Regions from separate parts of the Bradyrhizobium sp. SZCCHNR1053 genome, predicted to be linked through region 2. Evidence: predicted binding sites of a transcription regulator. Region 2 holds the regulator's gene; each other region holds the start of a gene.

Region 1 (3,275 bases), 120 kb from region 2:
TGGCCGGCGCAATCCCCAGCGCCAGCGAAGTTGTCGCCCCCAGCAACAGCCTTCTCATCGCATTCCCCAAACCAAGTCCGACGCCCGCACGCACACTCTCACCAACGCCCACCCGCCGGACCTTGATAGCCCCTTCCGTCGTAAAAAGCCGTCACCCAAATGACACAACGGCCCAGCAAGTACCGGTTCTGGCACACAAAAAAGGCCGGCGCGAGGCCGGCCTTTCGACACATTCGATTTGCGCGTGCAATCAGTAGCGCGACACGATCGGGCCGCTGAAGTGATAGGAGATGCCGGCCTTGACGGTGTGCACGGTGTCGCTCCACTCGGAGCGATTGGCCGGAACCGCGCTGTACTGAATCGAGCTCTTGCCGAAGTCGAGATAGTTGTATTCGACCTTGGCCGACCAGTTCGGCGCGAACATGTACTCGGCGCCGGCACCGATCGTCCAACCCCAGCGCCAGTTGTTCTGAGCGAAGCTATTCGCCGCGCCGCCATTGAGCGCTGCGTCGTAGCGGTGTTGGAGATCGCCGACGGCAGCGCCGCCGCTGACAAAGAACAGCGCCGGACCCGCAGCCCAGCCGAGGCGGCCCTTGATGTCGCCAAAGCCGCGCAGCCTGGTGAAGTAAGTATCGCCGAGACCGGCGTTGATGACGCCCGACCGGCCGTTGATGTCGGCCCAGTGATAGTCGCCCTCGAGACCGAACACGATGTTGTCGACCTGCCAGTTGTAGCCGACCACACCGCCGATGAAGCCGCCGCTGGTGTTATAGTTCTGAGTGCCGGCAAAGATCGCCGTATTGGGCGCTCCGAAGAAGGTCTCGTTGCTTCGGCCCCAGCCGCCGCCGCCCTGCAGACCGAGATAGAAACCGGCCCAGGTCGGAAGTGGCGCCGGCGCCACCACCGGGGCCTTCGTGTACGGGCGGGCGGCGAGATCGGCGGCTCCCGCCGGCGTCAGCGCCCCCAAAACCATTAAGCTGACAGCTCCGAGAAAAATTCTTTTCATCCCAAGTCTCCCGCGTTGGGCGTCTCCAAATTGGTCCCCGGAGACGCACTTCTGTGAAGTTGGTGCGACCACGCTTGCGGCCCCAATCCGTCCAGAAATATACGCTATTCAACCCTGGATACCGTCTCCCAAAAGCCACAGCCGAGGAGGAAGTGCGGCGAGCTAACTTGATGAAAGTTAATCCCTTTTCCGTGAATAAGGGAACTTTTTGCGGGTTCCATTGCGAGAAGTTGCGGTTCCATCGAGTTCCGCGGAACTCGACGCACGGTTGTAGACATATGCGCGCGAACAAAACTGGAACAATGGCCTTCCGCCTGCTATATGTGGATAAGCAATGGACAGGGCGGGTGGACCGCGCGGCAACCGTATAGGGTCCGCCGCGAGAGGAAGGGTTAGCCACCGGACGCCGTGAGGCCGGTGTGGACGGCCGGTCCGATGATCGAGAACCGCGGGAGAGTGGTGATGGCGGGTAGTGTGAACAAGGTGATTCTGGTCGGCAATCTTGGCAAGGACCCCGAGATCCGGCGTACGCAGGATGGGCGGCCGATCGCCAATCTGAGCATTGCGACGTCGGAAACGTGGCGCGACAAGGCGACCGGCGAGCGCAAGGAAAAGACCGAGTGGCACCGGGTGGTGATCTTCAACGAGGGCCTTTGCAAGGTCGCCGAGCAGTATCTGAAGAAGGGCGCCAAGGTTTACATCGAGGGCGCGCTGCAGACCCGCAAATGGACCGACCAGAGCGGTGTCGAGAAGTACTCGACCGAGGTCGTTCTGCAGGGCTTCAACTCGACCTTGACGATGCTCGATGGCCGGGGCGGCGGCGGTGGCGGCAGCTTCTCCGATGACATGGGTGGCGGCGATTTCGGCAGCAGCGGTCCGTCGATGGCGCCGCCGCGCCGCGCGGTCGCTTCGGCCGGCGGTGGCGGACGCAACAGCGACATGGACGACGACATTCCGTTCTGAGGCGCATGGGCGGCGGCACGACGTTCAGACCGCTGCCATCTGACCACGGGGGTGTTGCATGAGCTTCGCACCGCTGCTCGCCGCCGAACCCGCCGTCCTGCTGCACGCCGTCGCCGCGATGACGGCGTTTGCGCTGGGACTCGTCCAGTTCGCGGCCCCGAAGGGGACCTTGCTGCATCGAACGATCGGCTGGATCTGGGGCGCGCTGATGGCGGCCGTCGCGGTCAGCTCGTTCTGGATCCACACCATCCGGCTGGTCGGGCCATGGAGCCCGATCCACCTGCTGTCGCTCTACACGTTGGCCGTGCTGCCGCTTGCGGTGTGGGCTGCGCACCGCCATCGGGTGGCGGCCCATCGCCGGGCCATGATCACGCTGTTTTCCGGTGCCCTCGTGATTGCCGGACTGTTCACGCTGCTGCCCGGACGGATCATGCACAAGGTGGTCTTCGGGCCCTAGCCAGAGACGGTTCCCGAGCAAGCCTCGCGGAGCCGTGTCATGTGGTTAAGTCCCTGGAAAGGCGAGCAGAAAAAGCGCGGCCCACCTCGGTTTGGGGGTGGCCTGCGGCGCGCTCCTGCGCTATATGATTCCAAGCGATTTTCGCGTGTCAAAACCGACCGGTATCCCCTTTGTCCGATAAAGAAGATGAGAAGCCCGGCGATCCGGGCGGACCTTCCGACATTCGTCCCGTTTCCATCCTCGACGAGATGAAACGCTCCTACCTCGATTACGCGATGAGCGTGATCGTGTCGCGAGCGCTGCCCGATGCGCGCGACGGCCTCAAGCCCGTGCACCGGCGCATCCTGTATTCGATGTACGAGCAGGGGCACACGCCCGACAAGAAATACGTCAAGTCCGCGCGCGTGGTCGGCGACGTCATCGGTAAATATCATCCGCATGGCGACCAGTCGATCTACGACGCCATGGTGCGCATGGCGCAGGACTTCTCGATGCGCGTGCCGCTGATCGACGGCCAGGGCAATTTCGGCTCCGTCGACGGCGATCCGCCGGCCGCCTATCGATACACCGAAGCCAAGCTCGCCAAGTCGGCAATTCCGCTGCTCGACGACATCGACAAGGACACTGTCGATTTCCAGCCGAACTACGACAATTCGGACAAGGAACCGTCGGTTCTTCCGGCCAAATATCCGAACCTGCTGGTCAATGGCGCCGGCGGCATCGCGGTCGGCATGGCCACCAACATCCCGCCGCACAATCTCGGCGAGGTGATCGATGCCTGCATCGCGCTGATCGACAATCCCGCGCTCACGATCGATGACCTCATCAACATCATTCCGGGGCCGGATT
Region 2 (3,275 bases):
CGTCGACTTCCACCAGGGCATGGTGCTGCTGAAGGCGGGCCGCCGGCTCAGCGACCGCGACCTGTCGCTGGCGGCCAGCATGAATCATCCGGCACTGCCGGTGCGGCGCCGGCCGAAGGTGGCGCTGCTCGCCACCGGCGACGAGCTCGTGATGCCGGGCTCGACGCCCGGCCCGGGCCAGATCGTCTATTCCAACGGCTACGCCCTGCGGGCGCTGGTGCGCAGCGAGGGCGCGACACCGATCGATCTCGGCATCGCCGCGGATACGATGGAGGCCACGATCGCCGGGATCCGGCGGGCGCGCGAGGCCAAGGCCGACATCCTGATCACGACCGGCGGCGCCTCGGTCGGCGATCACGACCTCGTCAAGCAGGCGCTCGAAGCCGAGGGCGTCGAGATGGCGTTCTGGAAGATCGCGATGCGGCCGGGCAAGCCGATGATGCACGGACGGCTCGGCGACATGAGGGTGATCGGACTGCCCGGCAATCCGGTGTCGTCCTATGTCTGCGCCATCCTGTTCCTGGTGCCGCTGATTCGGCGGCTGCTCGGCCGCGACGAAGCTCGCATGCCACGCGAGACCGCCCTGCTCGGCCGCGAACTCGGGGCCAACGATTCGCGCGAGGACTATCTGCGGGCGCAGCTCGAGGAGCGCGCCGACGGCACCCTGATCGCAACGCCGGTGACCCAGCAGGATTCGTCGCTGCTCGGCAATCTCGCGCTCTCGCAGGCGCTGGTGATCCGGCGGGCGTTTGCGCCGAAGGCCGCCGCCGGCAGCCCGTGCGAGATCCTGCGCCTGCCGAGCTAGGCCGTTTCCCCCGGCAAAGCCCGGTCCGTTCACTACAATTTAAGGATTGCGGAACACACATCGAACATATAGTGTCCGTTCATGATTTGTTTTTAGTATGTTGCGGGCGACGCGATGATGGTCCGACTCCAAGGCGCTCTCAGCCGGTTTGTGCTCAAGGCGCAGCTCCTGGACTCGGACGACAACAAACTGGGGACCAGGTCGAGATGCTGACGCGCAAACAGTACGAACTTCTGCGGTTCATCAACGAGCGGCTCAAGGAAGCCGGCGTGCCGCCGTCCTTCGACGAGATGAAGGATGCGCTCGATCTGCGCTCGAAGTCCGGCATTCATCGCCTGATCACGGCGCTCGAGGAGCGCGGCTTTATCCGCCGGCTGCCCAACCGCGCCCGCGCGATCGAGGTGATCAAGCTGCCCGAGCTGTCACAGGCTGCCAACAACCGCCGCGGCTTCACCCCATCGGTGATCGAGGGCAATCTCGGCAAGGTGCGCACCAGCACTCCCGCGCTGGACGATGGCGAGCGCCCCGTCGCGGTGCCGGTGATGGGCCGCATCGCCGCCGGTACCCCGATCGAGGCGCTACAGACGCGCAGCCACACCATCAGCGTGCCTGCCGACATGCTCGGCAACGGCGATCACTATGCGCTCGAGGTGCGCGGCGACTCCATGGTCGATGCCGGCATCCTCGACGGCGACATGGCGCTGATCCAGCGCAACGAGACCGCCGATACCGGCGACATCGTGGTGGCGCTCATCGACGATGAGGAAGCGACGTTGAAGCGCTTCCGCCGCCGCGGCGCATCGATCGCGCTGGAGCCGGCCAACACCGCCTACGAGGTGCGCATCCTGCCGCCGAACCGGGTGAAGATCCAAGGCAAGCTGGTCGGGCTGTATCGCAAGTACTGATCGCGGACGCGATCGGTCGATCGGCGACGGGCGCACGCGCTTCGCCGCCGATCGAAATTGGTCACGCGCGAATGCACCTCAGGATGTGCAGCGCGGCATGCTCAAACGCTTGTGATCGCCCGCGGGCGCACGCGGTGCAGATCAGCGCAGAATTGCCGTGAAGCGCGCGCTAACATCACCATCGATGTCCACTCTGATAGAGGCCTGCGCCTGTCCGGGGGGAGCGTGGGTCGGCTATCTCTCAACGAGGAGCGATCCGATGTGTGACTACAGCCTCCATGCGGTTGCGTCCCGTCCCGCCAAGGTCGGCGAGACGTTGATCTCGACGACGTTTCGCGGCACCGCCACCCGCGGCTTCGCCCTCGAGAGCGAGCCGACCGTCGCCGTCTGCATGCTGCCCGGCACCGAGTTGGCATTTGTCGAGGACGTCCGCTACGACAGCCGCTGGCTCTGGACCCGGACGATCCGCGAGCGCGTCGCGAAGTTCAACAGCATCGAGACGCACATCCCCGATCGCCATCACGACGCGATCGAATTCGCCGACGGCCGCCACGTGCTGGTGACCCAGCTCTGCGAGGGCCAGCGCGTCACCGTGCTACAATTGCCGGTCAGCAAGCAGCCGGCCGAGCGCCGCCCGGGCATGGCGGAGGACGTTCCGGCTTCGCAGGCCACACCGATTCGCCGCATCAGCATCACCTGAGCGCCTGCGCGTCCGCATTTCTCTCGGTCATGAGCGAGCTTTCGGCCGGGGGAGATTTGGTTTCTGCAAGCGCAAGGTCCTTTCGGGCGAACCTCACGCTCCGGCATCGCATCGAATAGGAACGACATCCCTCGGCCGGCATTGTGTGCCGGGGGAGCTTGCCGCCGCGGTCAACAAGATCGATTGGAACAAGGCCGACCGGATCACCGAGCCCGGCCGCTACATGCTTCCGTTCGGATGGCTAACGGTCACGGTTGATGACATCGCCGTCTGGCAACGATATCCGGGCGCTGCGTTCACGCTGGTCGAAGGTCCCTCGCTGTTCGATGGACCCGACGACACCGAGTATCATCTCAGCACGTTGTATCATCTCAGCACGTTCGAGCTGTCCGGCGCTCAATCCTGCTCGCCCTGCTCCGTCTCCGGCGGCGTCGCGTCCTGAAGCCGCGACACCGGCGCACGCGGCGTCAGCGTCGTGTCGAACTCGCCGGCCTCGGCGGGCGCCGGCCACCACGGGCGGTCGGTGCCGCCGGCGCGCACCGGCGTGACGGAGAAGCCGGTGCCCCGCTGCACCAGCATCAAGGCGCCCTGCTGCTGCAGGCGCTGGCGATCGATGACGGCCGCCGCGCAGGATGACGGCGCGGCGCGCGCGGTGACGATCAGCGCGGCACGGGCGCAATCATCGTCGAGCGCCTCGGCGCGCAGGGTCAAGGCGGCGAATCGGCCGTCGACCATCGCGACCACGCAGCCCGCCTCGTCGCAGGAGACGCCATCGGCGAGCGATGAATCCGCCGGCAGCCGGGCATCGGCGTCGGCCGCGAGCCACTCCTTGGTGGCGAACACGTCCTTGCCGGTGCGCATCACA
Region 3 (3,275 bases), on a different contig from region 2:
CATTGCGAGCAAAGCCGCCGCCGTCATTCCGGGGCGCCTCGCAGGGGCGAACCCGGAATCTCGAGATTCCGGGTTCGATGCTTCGCATCGCCCCGGAATGACGGCTGCTTCCTGGCTTCGTTCTTCGCCACGACGTTCAATTAGAATCCAAATCCCAGCTGCTGCGGTTTGGGCCGCAGCCGGGCTCTGAGGCTGGCGCCGTCGAGCAGGGACGGCTGTGGCCGGTGGTCGGAAAGAACGATGAACGGCAGCGCCTTGTTCCTGATGACGTTGAGCTGGGCCAGATCCGCAAAGCGGATCGTGGTGGTGCGGCGGGTCGCGAGGATGCGCTCCACCGTGCGGGTGCCGAAGCCGGGCACGCGCAACAGCTCCTCGCGGCTTGCTGTGTTGATGTCGAGCGGAAAGCGGTCGCGGTGGCGCAGCGCCCAGGCGAGCTTGGGGTCGATGTCGAGCGGCAGCATGCCCTCGCTCTCCTCGACGATTTCATCGGCGTCGAAGCCGTAGAAGCGCATCAGCCAGTCGGCCTGGTACAGCCGGTGCTCGCGCACCAAGGGCGGCGCCTGCAGCGGCAGCGCGCGGCTGGCATCGGGGATCGGGCTGAAGGCGGAGTAATAGACGCGCTTGAGCTTGTAGGCGCCGTAGAGATTGGCCGAGGTCGACAGGATGACGCGGTCATTGGCGTCGTCGGCGCCGACGATCATCTGCGTACTCTGGCCTGCAGGGGCAAAGCGCGGCGGCCGCGCCTTCCGCACCGTCTTCTTGGCTTCCACCGTCTCGTCGAGCTTGAGCCGGAGACGGCCCATGGTGCGGCGGATGGCGCGCTGGTCCTTCTCCGGCGCCAGCCTGGTGAGGCTCGCCTCCAGCGGCGTCTCGATGTTGATGCTGAGCCGGTCGGCATAGCGGCCGGCCTCGGCGATCAGCGCCTCGTCAGCCTCCGGAATCGTCTTCAGATGAATGTAGCCGCGGAAGCGATGCTCCTCGCGCAATTTGCGCGCGACCGAGACGACCTGCTCCATGGTGTAGTCCGGGCTGCGGATGATGCCGGACGACAGGAACAGACCCTCGATGTAGTTGCGGCGATAGAAATCGATGGTGAGCTTCACCACCTCGTCGACCGTGAAGCGCGCGCGCGGCACGTTGGAGGAGGCGCGGTTGACGCAATACAGGCAGTCGTAGTTGCAGGCGTTTGTCAGCAGAACCTTGAGCAGCGAGATGCAGCGGCCGTCCGGCGCATAGGAATGGCAGATGCCCATGCCCGGCGCGGTCGAGCCGAGACCCTTGCCGTCGCGGGAATCCCGCATCTCGGTACCGCTGGAGGCGCAGGAGGCGTCGTACTTGGCGGCATCGGCCAGGATCTCCAGCTTGCGGAGCAGCTCCATACCTTTGAATCCTTTTGATTCCATTCGCTGAATCACATCCGGGGCAATCCCGATTGACTCTCTCGAAGGCGTTAGCTTTATATTAGAACGTATCATGAACAAAGAGGGCCGTCGTGGGTTCAACTGCAACAACGGCAGCGCCCGCACGATGGATGGAAGAGGAGCGGCGACGGATGACCGGCGCACGCATGGATACGCTCGCGCGTCTGCGCGGCCGCATTGCCCGTCTCGAGGCGGGAGATGGCGCACATGACCTGCGCCGGGTCGCGCTCGGCCATGACGAGGCCGACGCCGTGCTGCAGGGCGGCCTGGCCACTGGCGCGCTGCATGAGGTGTTCGCCGAGACCGGCCGTCAGGCGACGGCCGCGACCGGCTTCCTGTGCGGGCTCGCGGCGCGCGTCGCGGCGCGCCGGCCGCTGATCTGGATCCGGCAGGATTTCGCCGAGCGCGAGATGGGCGCGCTGTCGATGAGCGGGCTCGCCGAGCTTGGCCTCGACCCGCGCCGCATCGTGATCGTGCGGGCGCCCGATCTCGATCACGGCTTGCGCACCGCGGCCGATGCGCTCGCCTGCGATGCGCTGGGCGGGATGATGCTGGAGGTGTGGGGCGAGACGCAAAAGCTCGATCTCGTCGCCAGCCGCAAGCTGACCCTGGCCGCGCAGGAGTCCGGCGTGACCGCGCTCGTGTTGCGCATTGCAGCCACACCCGAACCTTCGACCGCCGAGACGCGCTGGATCGTCCGCACCGCGCCGTCGCTGCCCTCGGCGCCCTGGATGGCCTGGGGCGCGCCGCGTCTCGACGCCGAGCTCATTCGCAATCGTCACGGCCAGACCGGACGATGGATCATGGAGTGGACCCCCGATGCGTGCCGTTTCAGCGAACCGGCGGCGGATCCTCAGCCTGTGGCTGCCGCGCCTGCCCATCGATCGGATCAAGCGAAACTGCTCCGCCGATCGGCGTGACGACCTGCCGCAGGTCGTCGTCATCAAGGACGCCAATGCGCTCTTGATCCATGCGCTGGACGAGGCGGCGGCGTGCCATGGCGTCAGCCTCGGCCAGCCGCTGGCGAACGCCCGCGCGGTCTGTCCCGACCTCGTCGTCCAAGAGGCCGACCTCGCGGCTGACGCCAAGATGCTCGAAGGCATCGCCGACTGGTGCGACCGCTTCACGCCGCTGGTGGCGCTGGATCCGCCGCATGGGCTTTCGCTCGACATCACCGGCTGCGTGCATCTGTTCGGCGGCGAAGCCAAACTGATGCGGTCGCTCTGCGATGCGCTGACCGCGCACGGTCTCACCGTGTCGGCAGCGATCGCCTCCAACGCCGTGTGTGCGCGCACGCTGAACCGGCAGGTGCATGGCCGCATCGTGCCTGACGGCGAGGAGGCGGCCGCGGTCGCGCCGCTGCCGGTGGCCGCGCTCGGCGGCAGCGAGGCGATCACGCTCGGCCTGCGCCGCGCCGGCTTGAAGACGATCGGCGACGTCGCGTCGCGCGGCCGCAACGAGATCACGGCGCGGTTCGGTGTCGCCTTCACCCGCGTGCTGGCCCAGGCGCTGGGCGAGGCCGATGCGCCGATCAGCCCGCGAAAAGTCCCGCCGGACTACATCGTCGACAAGCGCTTCGCCGAGCCGGTCGCGACCGACACGGTGATCGCGGCCAGTCTCTCCAGTCTCGCCGCGATGCTGGTGGCGGCGATGGCACAGCAGGGCAAGGGCGCGCGGCGGCTTGAGGCCTGCTTCTTCCGCACCGACGGCCTGGTGCGCGTCATCGCGGTCGACACCGGCCAGCCGGTCACCGAGGCCGCAATCATCGACCGTCTGTTCCGCGAGCGGCTCGACGCCCTGAATGATCCGCTCGATCCCGGCTTCGGCTTCGACATGATCCGGCTGTCGGCGAGC

What was found. The regulator LexA, encoded in region 2, represses DNA repair genes until DNA is damaged. The targets are predictions, from matches to a motif close to TGTTCNNNNTGTGTTCNG.
Region 1: QX051_RS02610 (single-stranded DNA-binding protein) is a predicted target of LexA. The motif match lies at 1,291-1,308, and genes of this name have one in related genera.
Region 3: QX051_RS13870 (putative DNA modification/repair radical SAM protein) is a predicted target of LexA. The motif match lies at 1,463-1,480, and genes of this name have one in related genera.

What each region holds. Positions count from the first base shown of each region.
Region 1 covers NZ_JAUHJM010000001.1:555,117-558,391, reverse strand. Annotated here, with positions in the region: gene QX051_RS02620 (outer membrane protein) at 1-58, opposite strand, end outside; gene QX051_RS02615 (outer membrane protein) at 251-1,006, opposite strand; gene QX051_RS02610 (single-stranded DNA-binding protein) at 1,469-1,969, shown strand; gene QX051_RS02605 (DUF2306 domain-containing protein) at 2,028-2,426, shown strand; gene gyrA (DNA gyrase subunit A) at 2,597-3,275, shown strand, end outside.
Region 2 covers NZ_JAUHJM010000001.1:675,877-679,151, forward strand. Annotated here, with positions in the region: gene glp (gephyrin-like molybdotransferase Glp) at 1-805, shown strand, start outside; gene lexA (transcriptional repressor LexA) at 1,012-1,710, shown strand; gene QX051_RS03205 (hypothetical protein) at 1,970-2,410, shown strand; gene QX051_RS03210 (hypothetical protein) at 2,634-2,852, shown strand; gene QX051_RS03215 (ComEC/Rec2 family competence protein) at 2,807-3,275, opposite strand, start outside.
Region 3 covers NZ_JAUHJM010000004.1:408,895-412,169, forward strand. Annotated here, with positions in the region: gene QX051_RS13870 (putative DNA modification/repair radical SAM protein) at 141-1,379, opposite strand; gene QX051_RS13875 (DNA repair protein) at 1,553-2,341, shown strand; gene QX051_RS13880 (DNA polymerase Y family protein) at 2,241-3,275, shown strand, end outside.